One region of the Geodermatophilus sp. SYSU D00879 genome, then DNA from elsewhere that is predicted to be linked to it. Evidence: riboswitches for the same ligand, from Rfam matches in the RefSeq annotation. Region 1 holds a riboswitch; each other region holds the start of a gene.
What was found. Region 1 has a riboswitch for cyclic di-AMP ahead of ACI79B_RS19895 (hypothetical protein). Riboswitches for the same ligand answer to the same signal wherever they lie in the genome.

Region 1 (6,996 bases):
CGGTCCGGCGCCTCGACGACCCAGAAGCCGCCGAGGTACTCCGGCGCCTGTGTGAACGGCCCGTCGGCGAGGACGAGGTCGTCCCCGGTGTGGTCGACGGTGACCGCGGTCGACGGCGGGTGCAGCCCACCGGCGAAGACCAGCGCGCCGGACGCCACGAGCTCCTCCAGGAAGGCGCCGGCCGCCGCCAGTGCGGCCTCCAGCTCGGCGGGGTCCATCGACGCCATCGTCGGCTCCTCGGCCGAGTCGTGCGGCATGGACAGCAGGTACTGCGTCACGGGTCCTCCCGGGTAGTCGCCGCGGCCCGTCCGGCCGCCACGAGAGGGGGACCCCGGCCGCTGCGACGACTCATCGGTCCCGTCCCGCCGGGAGGACGGGCCCGCCGCGCCACGGCCCGGAGGGCACCACGGCTCGGAGGGGACGACGGACGAGTCGGCCTGTACGCCGGGTTCTGTCCTCGGGCGCCTCGCGGCCTCCCGATGGGCGGTCATCCATCTAGGCCCGCCGTTGCCGGCGGGCTCGAGCGGTCCACCCGCAGGCTCGGGCGGGCAGCCCTCGAACGCCTGCGCAGGACGGCGTCCGGTCGCCCGTCCGCCGTCCCTTCTCGACCTTGCTCCGGGTGGGGTTTACCGAGCCGCACCGGTCACCCGGTGCGCTGGTGGTCTCTTACACCACCGTTTCACCCTCACCAGCGCTGTCTCCGGAGAGGCACTGCTGGCGGTCTGTTCTCTGTGGCACTGTCCCGCGGGTCACCCCGGGTCGCCGTTAGCGACCACCCTGCCCTGTGGAGCCCGGACGTTCCTCGGCGGCGAGGTCTCCCCCGCCGACGCGACCGCCCGGCCGACTCGTCCGTCGTGCCGACCAGTCTACGGATGCCCTCAGCGGAACTCCGGAGTCCGCGCTGCGGGCTCCGGCGGACCCTCCTACGGTGACTCCGTCCGGCCGGTCGTCACGTCCTCCATCGGGGGAGCCGAGCCGGGTGCCGCCGAGTCGCGGCCACCGCGGGTGGCCGTGAGCCGGGGACCCACCGCACCACCGGGGTGAGTCCCACCTCCCGAGCCACCGGGAGGGGGTAGGGCGCAGATCCCCGCCCGAACCCGTCAGCTGACCCGGTAGGCGGCCACGGGAGAACGGAGAACCACCACGGGTGCGTCGACGGCGCCTGCCTCGGCGTGCCCGCACCCCTGCGACGAGCGCCGCGCCCCGCCCACCTCCGCCGGTCGCCGCGCCCCCACGGACCCATTCCGGCCGTCCTGGCGTCGGCCTGCCCTCCAGCAGCCGCCCGCCGCCCTGCCGCGCGCCCGGGTCCGTCCCGCAGGTCCCTCCCTCACGCGCCGGGTGACCGCCGAGCCACGGACGGCGCCGCGCGAGAACCGACGTCAGGAGCTCTCCTCGTCATGCCCTCGAACAGCAAGCGCACGATCCGCCGCACCCTCACCGCCGGCGCCCTCGCCGTCGTCTTCGGCCTCTCGGGCCAGTCGGCGGCCCAGGCCCACGGGGACGGCCCCCGCCGCGACTGGTCGCACGGCTGGTCCCAGGACCGGGCCCCCGCTGCCTCCGCGGCTCCCGCGGCCGCACCGGCGGCCGCCCCCGCCGCTGCGGCGGTGTCCACGAACCTCAGCGGGAAGCCGACCCCCACCTCGACCTCCTACAGCGCCTGGGCGGCGCACGTCCGCCCGGTCGTCGCCGAGGTCGCGCAGCGGTTCGGGGTGTCCACGGTGCTCACCCGGCCCGGGCACTCCCCCACCCAGCAGCTCGCCGCGGACTTCATGGTCTACGCCGACTCCGCCAAGGGGAACGCCGTCGCGCAGTACGTCCTGGACAACGCCGCGCGCTTCAACGTCGACTACGTCATCTGGAAGCAGCGGATCTTCGTCATCGGGAGCTCCGGCTGGCGGGCGATGGCCGACCGCGGGTCCCCCACCGCCAACCACATGGACCACGTCCACGTGAGCTTCAACCCCTGACCGGCCCGGACGCGGCCCCGGGAACCGCCCGGGGCCGCGTCCCCGTCAGCCGGCGTACAGCACGAAGCCGCTCACCCGCCGGCCGTCGACGACCGGGGTCACCATGTCGACCTGTCGCCGTGCCTGCTCCTCGACCGGCTCGGCCGACAGCGCCTCCAGGTAGCGGCGGTGCTCGGCCGGCGAGGTCGCCCGTCGGGGTGGCCGAGGAACTGCCGCGGCGGCGGAGGTCGGCGTGTCGGTGGTCGACCCGAGGTCGGGGACGCTCAGCGCCCCCGGGCCACCCGCAGCGCCGCGGCGATCATCGGCGCCTGCAGCGGCAGCCGGACCACCGCCGCGGCCAGCAGCGCCGGCCGCCTGCGCGCCACCCGGAAGTGGTGCAGGTGGGCCGGCACGAACGACGCCAGCAGCGCGGCCGCGGCCCACCCGCCGGCCCGGCGGCTCGCCGGCGCGGCCAGCAGTGCGGCGGTACCGATCTCCGCGACCCCGCTGCCGAGCACCCAGCCGCGGGCGTCGCCGAGCTCGGGCGGCACCAGCTCCTCGAAGGTCCGCGGCCGCACCAGGTGCAGCACGCCGGAGCCGCCGAGGGCGGCGGCCAGCCAGGTCGCCGGGGCGGGGAGTCGCATGGACCGACCGTAGGCTGGCACCCCGTGACGGCCGCCGACCTCCTGATCGCGGCCGCGGTGGCCCTGGGCGCGGGAGCGGTCAACTCGATCGCCGGCGGCGGGTCGCTGATCCTCTTCCCCACCCTGGTGGGGCTGGGCCTGGGCACCGTGGCGGCCAACGTCACCAACTCGGTGGCGCAGTGGCCCGGCTACCTCGGCGGCATGGTCGGGTTCCGTCGCGAGTACGCCGGCCAGCGCGGCCGGCTGGTGCGCCTCGGCGCGGTCTCGGCGCTCGGCGGGGTCGCCGGCAGCGTGCTGCTGTTGACCACGCCGAGCGAGGCCTTCGACGTCGTCGTGCCGGTGCTCGTGCTGCTGGCCAGCCTGCTGCTCGCGGTGCAGCCGCTGCTCACCCGCCGGCTGCGCGACCGCGACGACGGCGCCGTCCGCGACCCGTGGTGGCTCTACCTCGCGCTGTTCCTCGCCACCGTCTACGGCGGCTACTTCGGCGGCGCGCTCGGCGTCATCCTCGTCGGGGTGCTCGGGACGGCGCTGCACCGGCTGCCGCTGGCCAACGCGCTGAAGTCCGCGCTCTCCGCGGTGACGGCGACGGTCACCCTGGTCGTGTTCGGCGTCTTCGGGCCGGTCGCCTGGCAGGTGGTCGCCGTCGCGGCGCCGGCCAGCCTGGTCGGCGGGTTCCTCGGCGCCCGGGTGGCCAGCCGCATCCCCGCGACGCCGCTGCGGGTGCTGATCGTCGTCTTCGGCGTCGCGGTGTCGGTCTACCTCTTCACCAGGATCTGACGCTCACTCCCCGCCGCGGCCGGGCTCGCCGATGGCGACCATCGCCTCGACGGCGCGGCGGGCGCGGGCGGCGGTCTCCGGGTCGACGTCGACGGCGCCCTCGCCGGTCCGCAGCGTGTGCAGCAGCTTGGCCGGGGTGATCATCTTCATGTAGCGGCAGGCCGCGCGGCTGTTCATCGGGATGAACGCCGTCCCGCTGTTGAGCGCCCGCAGCTGGTGCAGGATGCCGACCTCGGTCGCGACCAGCACCTGGCCCGACGACGTCCGCGCCGCGGCCTCGACCATGCCGCCGGTGGACAGCACGCGGGTGCGGTCGGCGGGCAGGTCGCCGTGGCTGACCAGGTCGAGCACCGAGGTGGTGCAGCCGCACTCGGGGTGCACGAGGATCTCGGCGTCCGGGTGCGCGGCCACCTGCGCGCGGACGTCGGCCGGGCTGATGCCGGCGTGCACGTGGCACTCCCCCGCCCACACGTGGATGTCCTGGCGCCCGGTCACGCGCTTGACGTGCGCGCCGAGGAACTGGTCGGGGCAGAACAGGATCTCCCGGTCCTCGGGGATGGACCGGATGACGTCGGCGGCGTTCGACGACGTGCAGCAGATGTCGGTCTCCGCCTTCACCGCCGCGGTGGTGTTCACGTAGCTGACGACGACGGCGCCGGGGTGCTGGGCCTTCCACTCGCGCAGCTGCTCGGCGGTGATCGAGTCGGCCAGCGAGCAGCCGGCGGCGTGGTCGGGCAGCAGCACCGTCTTGTCCGGCGAGAGGATCTTCGCCGTCTCGGCCATGAAGTGGACGCCGCAGAAGACGATCTCGCGGGCGTCGGTCTGCGCCGCGACCCGCGACAGGTAGAGGGAGTCGCCGGTGAAGTGGGCGACGTCCTGGATCTCGGGCACCTGGTAGTTGTGCGCGAGCACCACCGCACCGCGCTCGTCGGCGAGCCGGCGGACCTCTGCCGCCCAGGTCTCGTACTCGGCGGGCGACAGGGTGCGCTCGTCGCCGGCGACGGTGGGGGTGGCGGGCGCGATGGTCGCGGTCACGGGGCTCCTCGGAGTGCGGGGGGCTCATCGTCCCCGGAGCGCCGGGGAGGCCGGCGGCGGGGTGTCCCGTACAACACCGGGCCGCCCGGCCCGCTTCCCGTCCCGGCGACGTCCCGGCGACGTCAGCGGCGCACGTCGTAGACCAGGTGGGTCACCCGCCGGCCCTGCACGACCACCGGGTCCTCGAACTGGATCTCCGGCGGGCCGCCGGCGCCGAAGTACGGCCGGCCCGAGCCCAGGACCACCGGGACCAGCGCGAGGACCACCCGGTCGACCAGGCCCGCGCGCAGCGCCTGCCCGCCGACGTCCCCGGCGCTCACCGTGACGTCCCGGTCGCCGGCGAGCTCCCTCGCCCGCTCGACGGCGGTCGGCACGTCCGGCGCGAAGGTGAACGGCGCGGTGTCCCGGTGCGGCCAGTCGTCGGCCGGGCGGTGGGTGACCACGACGACGTGCTCGCCGTTCGGGGGCACGCCGCCCCAGCCGTCGGTGATGTCGAACAACCGGCGCCCGCACACCATGACGCCCACCCGGGTGGCCATGCCGGTCAGGAACTCCGCCGTCTCCGCCGTCACGTGGAAGGGCCGGTCCGGGTCGCTGAAGGTCATCTCGACGTCGCCGTTGCCGTACCAGTCGAACAGCGGCCCGGGCATGTCGTCGTCCCGCCCGACGTACCCGTCCAGCGACACCGCCGCGAACAGCACCACCTGCCCCATGGGGCACCTCCTCGCTTCCGGCTCCGGGGCGGAGCCGCCTGCAGGAGGGACCGGCGGGCGCTCGTCAACTCACCGGTTGAGCACCGCGCGAGATCGGCGGTCCCGTGGCGATCAGCGCCCGATGGCCACGGGACCGCCGATCTCGCGAGGTCCTACCGCAGGTGGGCGGTGTCGTTCACCAGGCGGACCGAGGTGCGGCCGTCGGAGCTCCACGCGACCGTCGACAGCGACGCCGCCTCGAGGAACACCCGGTGCACCACCTCGTCGCCGGCGCCGAGACCCGCGGCCAGCAGCAGCTTGATCGGCGTCACGTGGCTGACCACGAGCACCGTCCTCCCGGCGTACCGCTCCAGCAGCCGCGCCCGGGCGCGGGCCACGCGGCGGCTCACGTCGGCCACCGACTCGCCGCCCGGCGCGGCCACCGTCACGTCGGCCGCGAACCGGCGGGCGGCCAGCGGGTGCCGCTGCTGCGCCTCGGTGGCGGTGAGCCCCTCGAGGTCGCCGAAGTCGAGCTCGACCAGGTCGTCGTCGAGCTCCACCGGCAGGCCGAGCACGCCGGCGACCGCCTCGGCGGTCTCCCGGGTGCGGCGCAGCGGCGAGGCGACGACGACCTCGATGCCCAGCTCCTTGGCCCGCACGGCGGCCGCCTCGGCCTCCGCGCGCCCGGTGGCCGACAGCGGCAGGTCGTTGCGTCCGCTGTACCGGCGCTCGGGGGTGTGCTCGGTGCGGCCGTGGCGCAGCAGGTGCGTGACCGTGGTGACGACGGGCGCGGGCTCGGCGGCCGGCTGGACGTCGTCCTCCACCACGGTCGGCTCGGCGGCGGTGTCGCGGTGCACCGGCCGGCCGTCCATCGCGCTGTTGGCGAGCGCGTCGGCGGCGCCGTTCTGCGCGCGCGGCACCCAGGTGTAGCGGACGCTGCCCAGCCGCCGGGCGATGTCGCGGGCCTGGACGGCGAGCTTCTGCATGTCCGGGTGCTTGATCTTCCAGCGCCCGGACATCTGCTCGACGACGAGCTTGGAGTCCATTCGCACCTCGACGTCGGCGCCGGCGTCGAGGTCGAGGGCGGCCTGCAGGCCGGCGACCAGCCCGCCGTACTCGGCGACGTTGTTCGTCGCCCGGCCGACCGACGCCGCGCGCTCGGCGAGCACCCGCCCGGTGGCGGCGTCGCGGACCAGCGCGCCGTAGCCGGCGGGGCCGGGGTTGCCCCGCGAGCCGCCGTCGGCCTCGACGATGAACCGGGTCACAGGCCCGACTCGGCGGTGCGCACGAGGATCCGGCCGCAGTTCTCGCAGCGGACCACCTCGTGGGGGTCGGTGTTGCGGACGGCGGCGAGCTCCTTGCCGAACAGCTCGATCCGGCAGCCCTGGCACTGCCGGGCCTTGAGCATCGCCGCGCCGGTGGTACCGGTCTGCGTGCGGATCCGGTCGTAGAGCGCCAGCAGCGGGGCGGAGATGCCGGCGGCGATCTCCCCGCGCTCCGCCTCGTGCCGGGCGGTGGAGTCGGCGATGTCGGCGAGGGCGTCGTCGCGCAGCTGCTCGGCCCGCTCCCGGACGGCGACGGCGGAGGCGCGGCCGGACTGCGCGTCGGCGAGGGCGGCGTCGGCGGTCTCGCGGCGCTCCATCAGCTCGAGCACCTGGTCCTCGAGGTCGGACTGCCGCCGCGCGAGCGACTGCAGCTCCGACTGCAGCGAGGTGATCTCCTTCGGCGTCGCCGCCCCGGAGTCGATCCGCGACCGGTCGCGGTCGGCCCGCTGCCGGACGGTATCGACGTCGGCCTCGAGCCGCTTCTGCTCGCGGTCGAGGTCGCGCACCTCGGTCCCCGCGCGGACCTCCGCCTCGGCGAAGGTCCGCTCGGACTCCGCGGCGGCCTCCACGGCGGCGA
Region 2 (6,996 bases), on a different contig from region 1:
AGGACGCCGCGAGTGACGGGTGGTGATCACGGGACCGACGGGGCGTGTCGCTTGCGGACGCGTCACCCTCGTGCTCGTGCTCGCCCCCCGGACCCGCTAGCGTGCCCTCCTGCAGGCGCGGTGCCGCGCCGGGGACCAGTGCCACCCGGGATGCCCGGACGAGGTCGGACCCCGGCGCCCCGCGCCTCGGTACCTGGTGTGCCCGGCCCCGCGCCGGCGCGCCGGACCCGCACACGACGCCCTCCGCGGCCCCCGCCGCGGAGGGCGTCGTCGTCCCCGGGGCCCGCTGCCGGGCCGCCGCCGTGATGTCCGCCGCGTCAGGTGTGGAGCCGCCCGGATGGGGCTAAGGAGCCCGCGGGCACCCGTGTGCCCCGACCCCCCTCCGACGGCCGCGGCGGGGGGCCACCGCGCCCTGGACCACCGAGGGGCGCCCGCGCAGGAGGAAACACGTCGATGACCCAGGTGTGGCCCGGAACCGCCTACCCGCTGGGTGCCACGTACGACGGCACCGGGACCAACTTCGCCCTGTTCAGCGAGGTCGCCGAGAAGGTCGAGCTGTGCCTGTTCGACGAGCAGGGCAACGAGGAGCGGATCCGGCTCCCGGAGATGGACGGCTACGTCTGGCACGCCTTCCTGCCCGGCATCCAGCCCGGGCAGCGCTACGGCTACCGCGTGCACGGCCCCTACGACCCGGAGAACGGGCAGCGCTGCAACCCCAACAAGCTGCTGCTCGACCCCTACGCCAAGGCGATCGACGGGGCGATCGACTGGGACGAGGCCTGCTTCGGCTACCGGTTCGGCAGCGGCGAGCGCAACGACGACGACTCGGCGCCGCACATGCCGAAGTCCGTCGTCATCAACCCCTACTTCGACTGGGGCGTGGACCGCCCGCCGAGGACGCCCTACAACAAGACGGTCATCTACGAGGCCCACGTCAAGGGCCTGACCATGACCCACCCGCGGATCCCCGAGGAGCTGCGCGGCACCTACGCCGGCATCGCGCACCCGGCGGTCATCGAGCACCTGCAGTCCCTCGGCGTCACCGCGATCGAGCTCATGCCGGTGCACCAGTTCGTGCAGGACGACACGCTGCTGCAGAAGGGCCTGCGCAACTACTGGGGCTACAACACGATCGGCTTCTTCGCCCCGCACAACGAGTACGCCCAGGCCACCGACGGCCAGCAGGTGCAGGAGTTCAAGGGCATGGTCCGGACCCTGCACGAGGCGGGCATCGAGGTCATCCTCGACGTCGTCTACAACCACACCGCCGAGGGCAACCACAACGGCCCGACGCTGTCGTTCAAGGGCATCGACAACCGGGCCTACTACCGGCTGGTCGAGGGCGACGAGCAGTACTACATGGACACCACGGGCACCGGGAACTCGCTCAACGTCCGGCACCCGCAGTCGCTGCAGCTGATCATGGACTCGCTGCGCTACTGGGTCACCGAGATGCACGTCGACGGTTTCCGCTTCGACCTCGCCTCCACGCTGGCCCGCCAGTTCCACGAGGTGGACCGGCTGTCGGCGTTCTTCGACCTGGTGCACCAGGACCCGATCGTCAGCCAGGTGAAGCTCATCGCCGAGCCCTGGGACGTCGGCGACGGCGGCTACCAGGTGGGCAACTTCCCGGCGCTGTGGACCGAGTGGAACGGCAAGTACCGCGACACCGTCCGCGACTTCTGGCGCGGCGAGGACGCCACCATCGGCGAGTTCGCCAGCCGCATCTCCGGCTCGGCCGACCTGTACAAGCACTCCGGGCGCCGGCCGGTGGCGAGCATCAACTTCGTCACCGCGCACGACGGGTTCACCCTCAACGACCTCGTCTCCTACAACGAGAAGCACAACGAGGCCAACGGCGAGGGCAACAACGACGGCGAGAGCCACAACCGCAGCTGGAACTCCGGCGTCGAGGGCGAGACCGACGACCCCGAGGTGCTCGAGCTGCGCGCCCGGCAGCGGCGCAACTTCATCGCCACGCTGATGCTCAGCCAGGGCGTGCCGATGCTGCTGCACGGCGACGAGCTCGGCCGCACGCAGCGGGGCAACAACAACGGCTACTGCCAGGACTCCGAGCTGACCTGGATCGACTGGGAGTCGGTCGACGAGGGGCTGCTGGAGTTCACCAAGCTGGTCACCCGGCTGCGCACCGAGCACCCGACGTTCCGCCGCCGCCGGTTCTTCCACGGCCGGCCGGTGCGCCGGGAGGAGGGCGACCCGGTGCAGGACGTCGCCTGGTTCACCCCCGCCGGTGAGCTGATGAGCGACGAGGACTGGGACGCGGGCTTCGCGAAGTCGCTGGCCATGTACCTCAACGGCCACGGCATCCGGGAGACCGACGAGCGCGGCGAGGACGTCGTCGACGACTGCTTCTACCTGGCGTTCAACGCCCACCACGAGCCGATCGACTTCACCGTGCCGCCGTCGGAGTACGCCGAGGGCTGGACGGTCGTCGTCGACACCGCCGAGATGGGCGAGGTGGAGCCGGTGCAGGTCAAGGCCGGCGACGTCCTCACGGTCGCCGCCCGCGCCACCGTCGTGCTGCAGGCCGCCCCGTGAGCCAGGCCGACGACAGTCGGTCCGACGACGCTGCCGAGCGCCGCCGGGCCACTCCCGCGGCGACGTACCGGCTGCAGGTGACCGCCGAGTTCACCCTCGACGACGCCGCCGCCGTGGCCGGCTACCTCGCCGACCTCGGCGTCACGCACGCCTACTCCTCGCCGCTGCTGCGCTCGGCCGCCGGCAGCACGCACGGCTACGACACCGTCGACCACGCGCACGTCGACGAGTCGCGGGGCGGGCAGGAGGGCTTCGAGCGGTTCGTCGCCGCGCTGCACGAGCACGGGCTGGGCCTGGTGCTCGACCTGGTGCCCAACCACATGGGCGTGGCGGACCCGGCCGAGGCGCCGTGGTGGTGGGACGTGCTGCAGCACGGCCGCGACAGCGCGCACGCGTCCGCGTTCGACGTCGACTGGGACTTCGGCAACGGCCGGATCCGCATCCCGGTGCTGGGCTCGGCCGACGACGTCGCGAAGCTGGAGGTCGTCTCCACCCCCGACGGCACGGGCGAGCTGCGGTACTACGACAACCGCTTCCCGATCGCCCCCGGCACCGGCGAGGGCACCCCGCAGGAGGTGCACGACCGGCAGCACTACGAGCTGGTCGACTGGCGGCGGGCGGACGCCGACCTCAACTACCGGCGGTTCTTCGCCATCAACACCCTCGCCGGGCTGCGGGTGGAGGACCCGGAGGTCTTCCGCGCCACCCACGAGCTGGTGCTCCGGCTGGTCGAGCAGGGCGCCGTCGACGGGCTGCGGATCGACCACCCCGACGGCCTGGCCGACCCAAAGGGCTACCTGGACCGGCTGGCCGAGGCCTCGGGCGGCCGGTGGACGGTGGTCGAGAAGATCCTCGAGCCCGGGGAGGACCTGCCGGAGAGCTGGCGGGCGGCCGGCACCACCGGCTACGACGCGCTGGCCGAGGTCGACGACGTCCTGGTCGACCCGGCCGGCGAGGCGGCGCTCACCGCGCTGGACACCGAGCTGTCCGGCCGGGCGGTCGACTACGGGCAGCTGGTGCACGCCTGCAAGCGCGAGGTCACCGACGGGATCCTCGGCTCCGAGGTCGCCCGCCTGGTGCGGGTGATCGGCGAGCTGCCCGGCGTCGACGTCGAGACGGAGAAGGAGGCGCTGGCGGAGCTGCTGGCCAGCTTCTCCGTCTACCGCACCTACCTGCCCGACGGCCGCGAGCACCTCGACGCCGCCGTGGGCGACGTCCGCGACCGCCGTCCCGACCTGGTCGCCGCGGTGGACGCGCTGCACCCGGTGCTGGCGCAGGCCGGCACCGAGGCGGCCACCCGGTTCGAGCAGACCAGCGGCCCGGTGATGGCCAAGGGCGTCGAGGACAGCGCCTACTACCGCTGGGCCCGGTTCGTGGTGCTCAACGAGGTCGGCGGCGACCCGGCGCGCTTCGGCAGCACCCCGGAGGAGTTCCACGAGGCGCAGGCGCGGCGGCTGGAGCGCAAGCCGGAGTCGATGACGACGCTCACCACGCACGACACCAAGCGCAGCGAGGACACCCGGGCCCGCCTGGCCGTCCTCGCCGAGGTGCCGACCGAGTGGGCGGACCTGGTCCGCGGCTGGCTGTCCCGCCACCCGCTGCCCGACCGGCCGCTGGCGCACCTGGTGTGGCAGAACCTGGTCGGCGCCTGGCCGCTGTCCCGCGAGCGGGCGCACGCCTACGCCGAGAAGGCCGCCCGCGAGGCCGGGCGGTCGACGACGTGGACCGACGTCGACGAGGCGTTCGAGGCGCAGCTGCACGCGATGGTCGACGCCGCCTTCGACGACGAGGCGACGAACCGCGAGATCGAGGCGTTCGTCGCGCGGATCGCCCCGGCCGGCCGGTCCAACGGGCTGGCGCAGAAGCTGCTGCAGCTGACGATGCCCGGCGTCCCGGACGTCTACCAGGGCACCGAGCTGTGGGACCACTCGCTCGTCGACCCCGACAACCGCCGCCCGGTCGACTACGACGAACGGCGCGCGCTGCTGGCCCGGCTCGACGGCGGGGAGGTGCCCGAGGTCGACGAGACCGGCGCGGCCAAGCTGCTCGTCGTCTCGCGGGCGCTGCGGCTGCGGCGGGACGACCCCGGGCTGTTCACCGGCTACACCCCGGTGGCCGCCACCGGGTCCGCCGCGCAGCACGTCGTCGCCTTCGACCGTGGGTCCGGAGAGCAGGGCGGCGCGGTGACCGTGGCGACCCGGCTGCCGGTCGCGCTGGCCGCCGGCGGCTGGGGCGACACCGCGCTGGCGCTGCCGACCGGCGCCTGGCGCGACGTGCTCACCGGCACGCGGGTCGTCTCCGACGCCGGCGGCGCGCCCGTCGGCGAGCTGCTGGCCCGGCTGCCGGTGGCCCTGCTCGTCCGAGAATGAGACGCAGGTCACGGCGGCGCCGGCCGGCGCCACCGTGACCTGCGACTCCCCCCGGCCGCCGGGCGCGGGCCGCCGCGGGGACGCCGGGCGACACGCCGTGACGGGTGGGGCGGGTGTGCCGTCTCGTGATGCGGCCGTTACCTTTGCCCCGCACGCGGGCCAATGACAGCCGCGTGCCGGAGCCGGTCCGCCGAACCCCGTCCGCCGGGCTCCGTTCCTCCTGCACAGCCAGGACGGGGGTGGGGGACCCACTTCGGCGCCTGCACCGCGGTCACGGGGGGACCGGACGCAGCGCCTCGGGGTGAAGCCGCGCTCTGCGCGGCCGGGGCACCGATCGCTCCGAACCCGACAGCTCACCTCGCAGGCGGCGGATCGGAGATCCCGCATGCGCACGTCCACGTCCCTGCTCCGCCGTGCCCTCGTGACGACCGGCGTGGCCGCGGCCGCGATCGGCGTCGCCGCCGGCCCGGCCTCGGCCGCCGCCCCCAACGACTGGGACGCCGTCGCCCAGTGCGAGTCCAGCGGCAACTGGAGCATCAACACCGGCAACGGCTACTACGGCGGCCTGCAGTTCAGCCAGTCCACCTGGGCGGCCTTCGGCGGCACCGAGTACGCCGCCCGCGCCGACCTGGCCACCAAGGCGCAGCAGATCGCCGTCGCCGAGCGCACGCTCGACGTCCAGGGCCCGGGTGCCTGGCCCACCTGCGGCAAGGGCCTGAACCCGGACGCCCCGGAGGCCGGCTCGCCGGCCGCCGCGCCCGCCCCGGCCGCGCCCGCCCCGGCCGAGCCCGCCCCGGCCGAGCCCGCCCCGGCCGCCCGGGCCGGGGAGTCCGCCGCCGGTGCCTCCGGCGGCTCGTACACCGTCCGGTCCGGCGACACGCTGGGCAAGATCGCCCGAGCCCAGGGCGTCAAGGGCGGCTGGAAGGCCCTCTGGTCGGCCAACAGCGGCACGGTCAGCGACCCGAACAATATCTACGTCGGGCAGGAGCTGCAGCTGCCGTGACCTGTGGCGGCGACCGGGGGACCCGCTCCCCCGGCCGCCGCTCGCGGTTGACCGCGCCCGCAGCGGGCAAGAGGGACCGGTCAGCCGCACTACCGCTGGGAGGCCCCCGCATGTCCGCACCCGTCGAGTTCGCCGTCTGGGCGCCCGTGCCCGAGCGCGTGCGCCTGCAGGTCGACGGCACGGTGCACGACATGCGCCGCGACGACGACGGCTGGTGGCGGGCCGAGGCCGAGGCCGGCCCGGAGTCCGACTACGGCTACCTGCTCGGCGACGACGACACCCCGCGTCCCGACCCGCGCTCGCGCCGCCAGCCCGACGGCGTGCACGGGCTGTCCCGTCGGTTCGACCCGTCGGCGTACGCGTGGGGCGACAGCGCCTGGACCGGGCGCCCGCTGGCCGGCGGCGTCGTCTACGAGCTGCACGTCGGCACGTTCACCCCCGAGGGCACCCTCGACTCGGCCATCGACCGGCTGGGCCACCTCGCCGACCTCGGCGTCGACTTCGTCGAGCTGCTGCCCGTCAACGGCTTCGACGGCACGCACAACTGGGGCTACGACGGCGTCCTCTGGTACACGGTGCAGGAGAGCTACGGCGGCCCCGCGGCCTACCAGCGGTTCGTCGACGCCTGCCACCAGCGCGGGATCGGCGTCATCCAGGACGTCGTCTACAACCACCTCGGCCCGTCGGGGAACTACCTGCCGCTGTTCATGCCGATCTTCTCGGAGGGCGGCGCGAACACCTGGGGCGAGTCGGTCAACCTGTCCGGGCCGGACTCCGACGAGGTCCGCCGCTACGTCCTGGACAACGCCCTGATGTGGCTGCGCGACATGCACGTCGACGGGCTGCGGCTGGACGCCGTGCACGCGCTGGTCGACGAGCGCGCCACCCACGTGCTCGAGGAGATGGCGCAGGAGGTCGACCGGCTCTCGGTCGCGGTCGGCCGGCCGCTCACGCTCATCGCCGAGAGCGACCTGAACGACCCCCGGATGGTCACCCCGCGGGTGGCCGGCGGCACCGGCATCCACGCCCAGTGGAGCGACGACTTCCACCACGCGCTGCACGCGA
Region 3 (6,996 bases), on a different contig from region 1:
CGCGATCACCAAGCCCGCCGACGACGTCCTGGTGCCACTGGCCGGCCGCCGCCACCGGGTGCCGGTGGAGCGGCTCAAGCGGTACGTCGACGACCTGCGGCGGCGCGGCCGGGCGCCCGACGACCAGCAGCGGCTGCACCACACCGCCGGGCGGGAGCGGCTGGCGCTGCTGCTCGCCGAGGACGCCCGGCGGCAGCAGGAGGAGGCCGGCGGCAGCCCGACCGACGCCGAGACCCGCCGGGCCGCGCGCAGCCTCGAGGTCCGCGCGTTCTGCGACGCCGTCTGGCCCGCCCGCGACCCGGCCGGACTGGTGGCGGAGCTGCTCGGCGATCCCGCCGTCCTGGCCCGCGCCGCCCGCGGCGTGCTCACCGACGACGAGCAGGCGCTGCTGCACCGCCCCGCGCCGCGCTCGGTCCGCACCGCGCCGTGGACCGCCGCCGACGCCGCCCTGGTCGACGAGGTGGCCGGGCTGCTCGAGCGGACGGCGGGCTACGGCCACGTCGTCGTCGACGAGGCGCAGGACCTCTCGCCCATGCAGTGCCGCGCGGTGGCCCGCCGGCTGGCCGCCGGGTCGCTCACCGTGCTCGGTGACCTCGCCCAGGCCACCGCCCCGTGGTCGCCGGCGGACTGGGCGCCGACGCTCGCCGAGCTGGGCCGGCCGGACACCGCCGTCCGGCCGCTGACCCGCGGCTACCGGGTGCCGGGGGAGGTCCTCGACTACGCCAACCGGCTGCTGCCGGCGATCGCGCCCGGCCTGCCCGCGGCCACCGCCGTGCGCCGGGAGCCCGGCGCGCTCGCCGTCCGCCCCGTCGCCGACCTCGCCGGGCCGCTGGCCGAGGTGGTCGCCGACCTCGCGGCCGGTCCCGGCTCGGTCGGCGTCGTCTGCGCCGACGCCGCGGTGCCCGAGGTGGCGCGGCTGCTGGCCGGTGCGGGCCTGCCGGCGGTGGTGCTCGCCGACGACGGCGCGGCGGCCGGGCGGATCGCCGTCGTGCCCGCCGCGCTGGCCAAGGGACTGGAGTTCGACGCGGTCGTGGTGGCCGACCCGGCGGCGATCGTGGCCGCCGAGCCGCGCGGGCTGTCCCGGCTCTACGTCGTGCTCACCCGGGCGGTCAGCACCCTGGTCGTGCTGCACCGCGACGACCTGCCCACGCTGCTGGAGGGCTGAGCGTCCTCCGACCGCGCGACCGCACGGCGCGGGTCGTTGTGGCCGGAGGTGATCTCTGTTGCAGTGTGCGCGCACGGGAGGGAGGCCCATGGACCGGCAGGACGGCCGGGCCGGCACGCTGCTCCGGTTGGCCGCGACGATCGTGGTCGCCGGGGCTCTGGTGGCGGGCCTGCTCCTCCCGTGGGTCGGGGGGCCCGCGATCGCCGCCCAGCAGTCCACCGGGCTGCTCGGCGACCTGCCCACCGAGTTCACGGACGCCCCGCCGCCGGGCAACACCGTGCTGCTCGCCGCCGACGGCGAGCCGATCACGTACTTCTACGACGAGAACCGCGACCCCGTGGAGCCCGCCGAGATCGCGGACGTCATGAAGGACGCGATGGTGGCCATCGAGGACGCCCGGTTCTACGGCCACCGCGGCCTGGACGTGCAGGGCACGCTGCGCGCGCTGGTCACCAACATCGCCGCCGGGGAGGTGGCCGAGGGCGGCTCGACGCTCACCCAGCAGCTGGTCAAGCAGACGCTGCTGCAGACCGCCGACACCCCCGAGGAGCGGACCGCCGCCACCGAGCAGACGGTGGGCCGCAAGCTGCGCGAGGCGCGCCTGGCCCTGGCGCTGGAGGACCTCTACAGCAAGGACGAGATCCTCGCCCGCTACCTCAACATCGTCTACTTCGGCCAGAACGCCTACGGCGTGCAGCCGGCCGCCCGCGCCTACTTCGGCGTCGACGCCGCCGCGCTCACCCTGCCGCAGGCGGCCCTGCTGGCCGGCCTCGTGCAGAGCCCGGTGAACGACGACCCGTTCACCGACCCCGAGGCGGCCACCACGCGGCGCAACGAGGTGCTGTCCCGGATGGCCGAGCAGGGCCTGGTGACCGCCGACGAGGCGGCCGCGGCCGCGGCCGCACCGCTCGGGCTGGCGCCCGCGCCGGCGCCGCCCCGGGGCTGCGTCCAGGCCAGCGTCGGCGCGTTCGTCTGCGACTTCGTGCAGCGGTACCTGATCCAGGAGCTGGGGCTCAGCCAGGAGCAGCTGGACAACGGCGGCTACACCGTCCAGACCACGCTGGACCCCGAGCTGCAGCGCTCCGGCGACGCCGCGGTGCTCGAGACCCTGCCGCGGGAGGACTCGCTGGCCGCGATGTTCACCGCCGTCGAGCCCGGCACCGGGCACCTGCTGGCGATGAGCGTCAACCGGACCTTCGGCTACGACCTCGCCGACCGCACCCAGGAGTCGTTCAACCTCAACGTGGCACCCAGCCAGGGCTCGGGCTCCACGTACAAGGTCTTCGTCGCCGCCGCGGCCCTGGCCCGGGGCTACTCCTCCTACTACACGCTCACCGCTCCCGACCCCTACGTCTCCCGGGTCTACAGCGGCCCGTGCGAGGGCCGGGACACCGACGGCCGGTACTGCGTCCGCAACGCCGGGTCGGGCTACCGCCCGACGCTGGACCTGACGACGGCGCTGTACCAGTCCTCCAACACCTACTTCCTCGCGCTCGAGGACGCCCTCGGCAGCGTCGAGGAGCCGGTGCGGATGGCCGAGGCGGCGGGGTTGTTCCAGTTCAGCCCGCCGGGCCTGGCGCAGCAGATCATCGACGAGAACCGCGGGTCGTTCACCTTCGGCGCCGAGGCGACCAGCCCGCTGGCGCTGGCCAGCGCGTACTCGACGTTCGCCGCCGGCGGCACGCAGTGCGACGTCGTCCCCGTGACCGCCGTCCTCGACCAGAACGGGGAGCCGGCGGTCGGCGCCGACGGCGAGCCGCTCGCGGTCGGCGACCGGTGCACGCCCGAGGCGATCCCGCCGGGCGTGGCGAACACGATGAACCAGATGCTGCGCAGGGACGTCGAGCCGGGGAACCCGGGACAGACCGGGGCGCGCGCCTACGTCCGCGGCCACCAGATCGCCGGCAAGACCGGCACCTCGCAGGACAACTACTCGGTGGCGTTCGTGGGCTACACGCCCGAGATCACCGCGAGCGTCATGGTCCTCAACCCCAAGCGCAACGAGGACGTCGGCGGCTTCGGCGGCGGCAAGGGCGCCACCATCTGGCACGACGCGATGGAGCCGGTCCTCACCGCGCGCGGCAGCGGCGAGTTCGCGCCGGCCGACGAGACCGTGCAGAACGGCAACACCCGCCCGGTGCCCGGCTGCTCCACCGTCCGGGGCTGCGAGCGGACCCTCGCCGACGCCGGGTTCACCCCGCGGACGGTGCGCGTCGACAGCGACGAGCAGCCCGGCGCCCTCGTGGGCACCAGCCCGCCGCGCGGCGGCCGCGCCGTGCCCGGCCAGGTGGTGTCGATCCTGGTGAGCAACGGCAGCGACTACGTGGAGCCGGCGCCCGAGCCCGCGCCCCCGGCCGACCCCGCACCCCGGCCGGCGCCCGCGCCCGGGTCGCCGTCCTCGCCACCCCAGGCGCCGTCGCCGCCCCCGCCGTCCCCGGAGCCGCCGCCACCGGCCACGGAGCCGCCGCCCGCGCCGGCGGCCCCGGCACCCGAGCCGCCTCCTGCGCCGGCGGCCCCGGCACCCGAGCCGCCGCCCGCGCCGGCGACCCCGGCACCCGAGCCGCCGCCCGCGCCGGCGACCCCGGCACCCGAGCCGCCGCCCGGCTCCCCCTGGCGGCCGACCGCCTGACGCCGGCCCAGCCGCTCGTCGAGGGACTGGGTGAGCAGCCACCCGGCCAGCAGGACCAGGTGCAGCAGGAACAGCCACAGGCCGATGGCGACCACCGCGCCGACGACGACCAGGCCGCCGAAGGGCGCGCCCAGGTCCAGTGGCAGGGACAGGAACAGCACGAAGCCCTGCAGGAAGCCGGACAGACAGGCGGCGGTGAACAGGGCGCCGCTGACCAGCGCGCCCCACCGGTGCCGGCCGCCGGCCACCACGCCGTAGCCCCACAGGATGGGCACGGTGAGCACGAACAGCACCGAGTAGTAGCCGACGGCGAACCGCCCGATCAGAGGCCCGGCGCCGTCCTCGCGGGCCAGGTCGGCCATGACTGTGGCGGCCAGCAGCAGCGGGTACAGCAGCAGCGGCGTGACCACGACCAGGGGCAGCGTGAGCAGCCGGCCCCGCCAGCCGGTGAGGTTCTCCCGTCGCCGGCTGAACCGCATCAGTGCCCGCCGCAGCCCCTCGCCGTACAGCGACAGGGGCAGCAGCGCCAGGGCGAAGCCCAGCAGGTCCAGCCGGACGCCGGCGTCGACCAGCCGGTCCACCGCGCCCGGCGCGCCCAGCGACCCCGGCAGCAGCTCGGTCAGCCGCTCGCTGCGCGCGCGGACCTCCTCGGCCGAGGTGGCCAGCGCGGTCAGCCGGACGGAGACCAGCACCAGCGGCACCACCGCGATGCCGGCGTAGAAGGTGAGCCCCGCGCCGATGAGCGCGAGGTCACGCCCGTGCAGCAGACGGCGGGCACCGGCCAACAGCGTCCGTGTCTCGGCCCGCACCCGGGCCGCCGTCCACCTGCGTGCCGGGCTCACCCGCTCATGCCACCAGACCGGGCGTCCCGCCGGGGCCGGGCGCCGCTCAGTCGTCGGTGCTCGCGTCGTCGGTGGTCGGGGCGTCGTTGCCGGGGTTCTGACCGGTCTCCTGGCAGCTGGCGTCGTTCTCGTTGCTGGCGTTGCCGCCGGCGGAGTCGCAGTTGGTCGGGCCGCGCGAGAAGTCGGTGTTGTCACCGCAGGCGACCAGGGAGCCGAACAGGGCGAGCGCGACGAGCGGCCGGGCGATCCGTGTCCGGGTGGCGCGCATCCGCGTGGAGGAGGACATGCAGCAATCGGTACACGTCCCCACGGGTGTGCAAACCGGCGGGGGTCGGCAACCTCCCGCAGTCGCCCGGTCACCTTGTGTGAGCGATGTAATTACACCGGGGTGATTGTCACACGCCGGTCGCGGACCTTACGCTCTGTACGTCCAACGGGGCGTTCCGTCACCAGTCCGGGTGACACCCCGCGGACGCCGTCGAGCCGGTCCTTCTCCCGTGGGGACCGGGCCGGGGACCCATCGCAGTCCTGGGGTGTAGCGCGTGTCCGTACGCGCCGGGCGACTCCACGCCCGAACCCGTCAGCTAACCCGGTAGGCGGCCTGGGAGAAGGAGAGACCGCCGCGTGGCGTCCCTGCGCACGTCCGTCCCCGGCACGCCCGCGACCGGCCGCGGCCGCCGCGCCGCCCTCGCCCTCGCCGGCGCCCTCGGCATCGGCCTCGGGCTGGGCGCCGTCCCCGCGCCGGCCGGGGCGGAGGAGCCGGCGACGGCCGCCGAGGCCGCGCAGCTGGTCGCCGCCCGGGGCCACGACCTCGAGGTCGTCACCGAGCAGTTCAACGAGGCGCGCGAGGCGCTCGCCGCCCAGCAGGCCGCCGCCGACGCCGCCGCCGCGCAGCTGGCCACCGCCCAGGCCGCCGTGGACACCGCGCGTCAGCAGGTCATCGGCATCGCCCGGTCGGCCTACACCGGCGACAGCATGGGCTCGCTGCAGGCGCTCATGACCAGCGAGGACGCCGACGAGTTCGTCAACCGCGTCACGCTGCTGCAGGGCGTCGCCGGCTACCAGGGCGAACTGCTCGGCCAGGCCGTGACCGCCACCGACACCGCCACCGCCGCGCAGACCGCGGCCGCCGAGGCCGCCGCCGAGGCGCAGCGCCAGTACGACGCCGTCGCCGCCCAGCAGGCCGACCTCGAGGCCCAGATCGCCGCCTACCAGGCCGACTACGCCCAGCTGAGCGCCGAGGAGCGGCGCGCCGCCCTCGACGCCGCCGCCGCGGCGCACGCCTCCGAGGACTCCCGCGCCAGCCGCGACGAGGACCGCGAGGAGCCCGCGACCGCCGCGGAGGAGCCCGCCACGGCCGCCGCGCCGGCCAGCGGCGTCGCCGGCATCGTCGTCTCCACCGCCATGGCCCAGCGCGGCGACCCCTACGTCTGGGCGGCCGCCGGCCCGGACGCCTTCGACTGCTCCGGCCTCACCCAGTACGCGTTCAAGGCCGCGGGGATCAGCCTCCCGCACTCCAGCAGGATGCAGTCGACGATGGGCACCGCGGTCTCCCGCGCCAACCTGCAGCCCGGGGACCTGGTCTTCTTCTACAGCCCGGTGAGCCACGTCGGCATCTACATCGGCAACGGCCAGATGGTGCACGCGCCGACGTCGGGCGACGTCGTCAAGGTCGCGAGCATCGACGCGATGGGCGGCTACGCCGGCGCCCGCCGCATCGGCTGACGCGCGGAGTCAGCCGCTCGGGAGCCCCGGCACCCCATCCTCGGGTGCCGGGGCTCTGTCCGTCCGGACCTGCTGCAGCAGGCCCCAGACGAAGGCGGCCGTCGCGCCGGAGGGCAGCCGCACCTCCCGGCGGGTGACCACCCGCGGGTCCACCCCGGGCCCCGGGCAGGCCGCTCACGTCGGCCACCACGTGCTCCCACACCCGCAGCCGCCCGTCGGCCGCCGGCGGGACCGGGGAGCCCGGGCCCGCACCAGGTGCTCGTGCAGCACGCTGCCGCCGGGGCAGAGCACCTCCCAGCGCAGGTCGGCCATCCGGCGCAGCAGGACCAGGCAGAACTCGCGCCGCGCCGGACCCCGCACGGCCCGACCCTGCCACGCACGTCACACCCCCCGACCGGGACGTCGGCGTCCGCTGCCGCGTTGACCCTGCGGACCCGCCCCCGACCCGAGGACCGCGCACCGATGAACCCCCGCACCGTCGCCCTGGCCTTCCGCGCCGTCGCCGTCGCCGAGGCCCTGTCCTGGATCGGCCTGCTCGCCGGGATGTACGTCAAGTACGTGCCGGAGACCTCCGAGGTCGGCGTCCAGGTGTTCGGGCCGGTCCACGGTGCGGTGTTCGTCGCCTACGTGGTCGT

Region 2: another riboswitch for cyclic di-AMP. It lies ahead of ACI79B_RS09800 (transglycosylase family protein); the one in region 1 lies ahead of ACI79B_RS19895 (hypothetical protein).
Region 3: another riboswitch for cyclic di-AMP. It lies ahead of ACI79B_RS07285 (NlpC/P60 family protein); the one in region 1 lies ahead of ACI79B_RS19895 (hypothetical protein).

What each region holds. Positions count from the first base shown of each region.
Region 1 is NZ_JBJGZF010000019.1:40,701-47,696, reverse strand. It holds gene ACI79B_RS19905 (YciI family protein) at 1-278, opposite strand, end outside; RNA gene rnpB (RNase P RNA component class A) at 425-848, opposite strand; cyclic di-AMP (ydaO/yuaA leader) riboswitch at 974-1,134, shown strand; gene ACI79B_RS19895 (hypothetical protein) at 1,398-1,967, shown strand; gene ACI79B_RS19890 (DoxX family protein) at 2,231-2,590, opposite strand; gene ACI79B_RS19885 (sulfite exporter TauE/SafE family protein) at 2,615-3,367, shown strand; gene nadA (quinolinate synthase NadA) at 3,371-4,402, opposite strand; gene ACI79B_RS19875 (dihydrofolate reductase family protein) at 4,525-5,115, opposite strand; gene ACI79B_RS19870 (bifunctional RNase H/acid phosphatase) at 5,268-6,359, opposite strand; gene ACI79B_RS19865 (zinc ribbon domain-containing protein) at 6,356-6,996, opposite strand, start outside.
Region 2 is NZ_JBJGZF010000005.1:245,813-252,808, reverse strand. It holds gene glgX (glycogen debranching protein GlgX) at 454-2,559, shown strand; gene treY (malto-oligosyltrehalose synthase) at 2,556-4,928, shown strand; cyclic di-AMP (ydaO/yuaA leader) riboswitch at 5,176-5,310, shown strand; gene ACI79B_RS09800 (transglycosylase family protein) at 5,314-5,931, shown strand; gene treZ (malto-oligosyltrehalose trehalohydrolase) at 6,042-6,996, shown strand, end outside.
Region 3 is NZ_JBJGZF010000004.1:10,839-17,834, forward strand. It holds gene ACI79B_RS07265 (HelD family protein) at 1-1,165, shown strand, start outside; gene ACI79B_RS07270 (transglycosylase domain-containing protein) at 1,254-3,794, shown strand; partial or broken gene ACI79B_RS07275 (YhjD/YihY/BrkB family envelope integrity protein) at 3,818-4,636, opposite strand; gene ACI79B_RS07280 (hypothetical protein) at 4,683-4,922, opposite strand; cyclic di-AMP (ydaO/yuaA leader) riboswitch at 5,109-5,249, shown strand; gene ACI79B_RS07285 (NlpC/P60 family protein) at 5,261-6,361, shown strand; gene ACI79B_RS07290 (hypothetical protein) at 6,536-6,721, opposite strand; gene ACI79B_RS07295 (DUF3817 domain-containing protein) at 6,824-6,996, shown strand, end outside.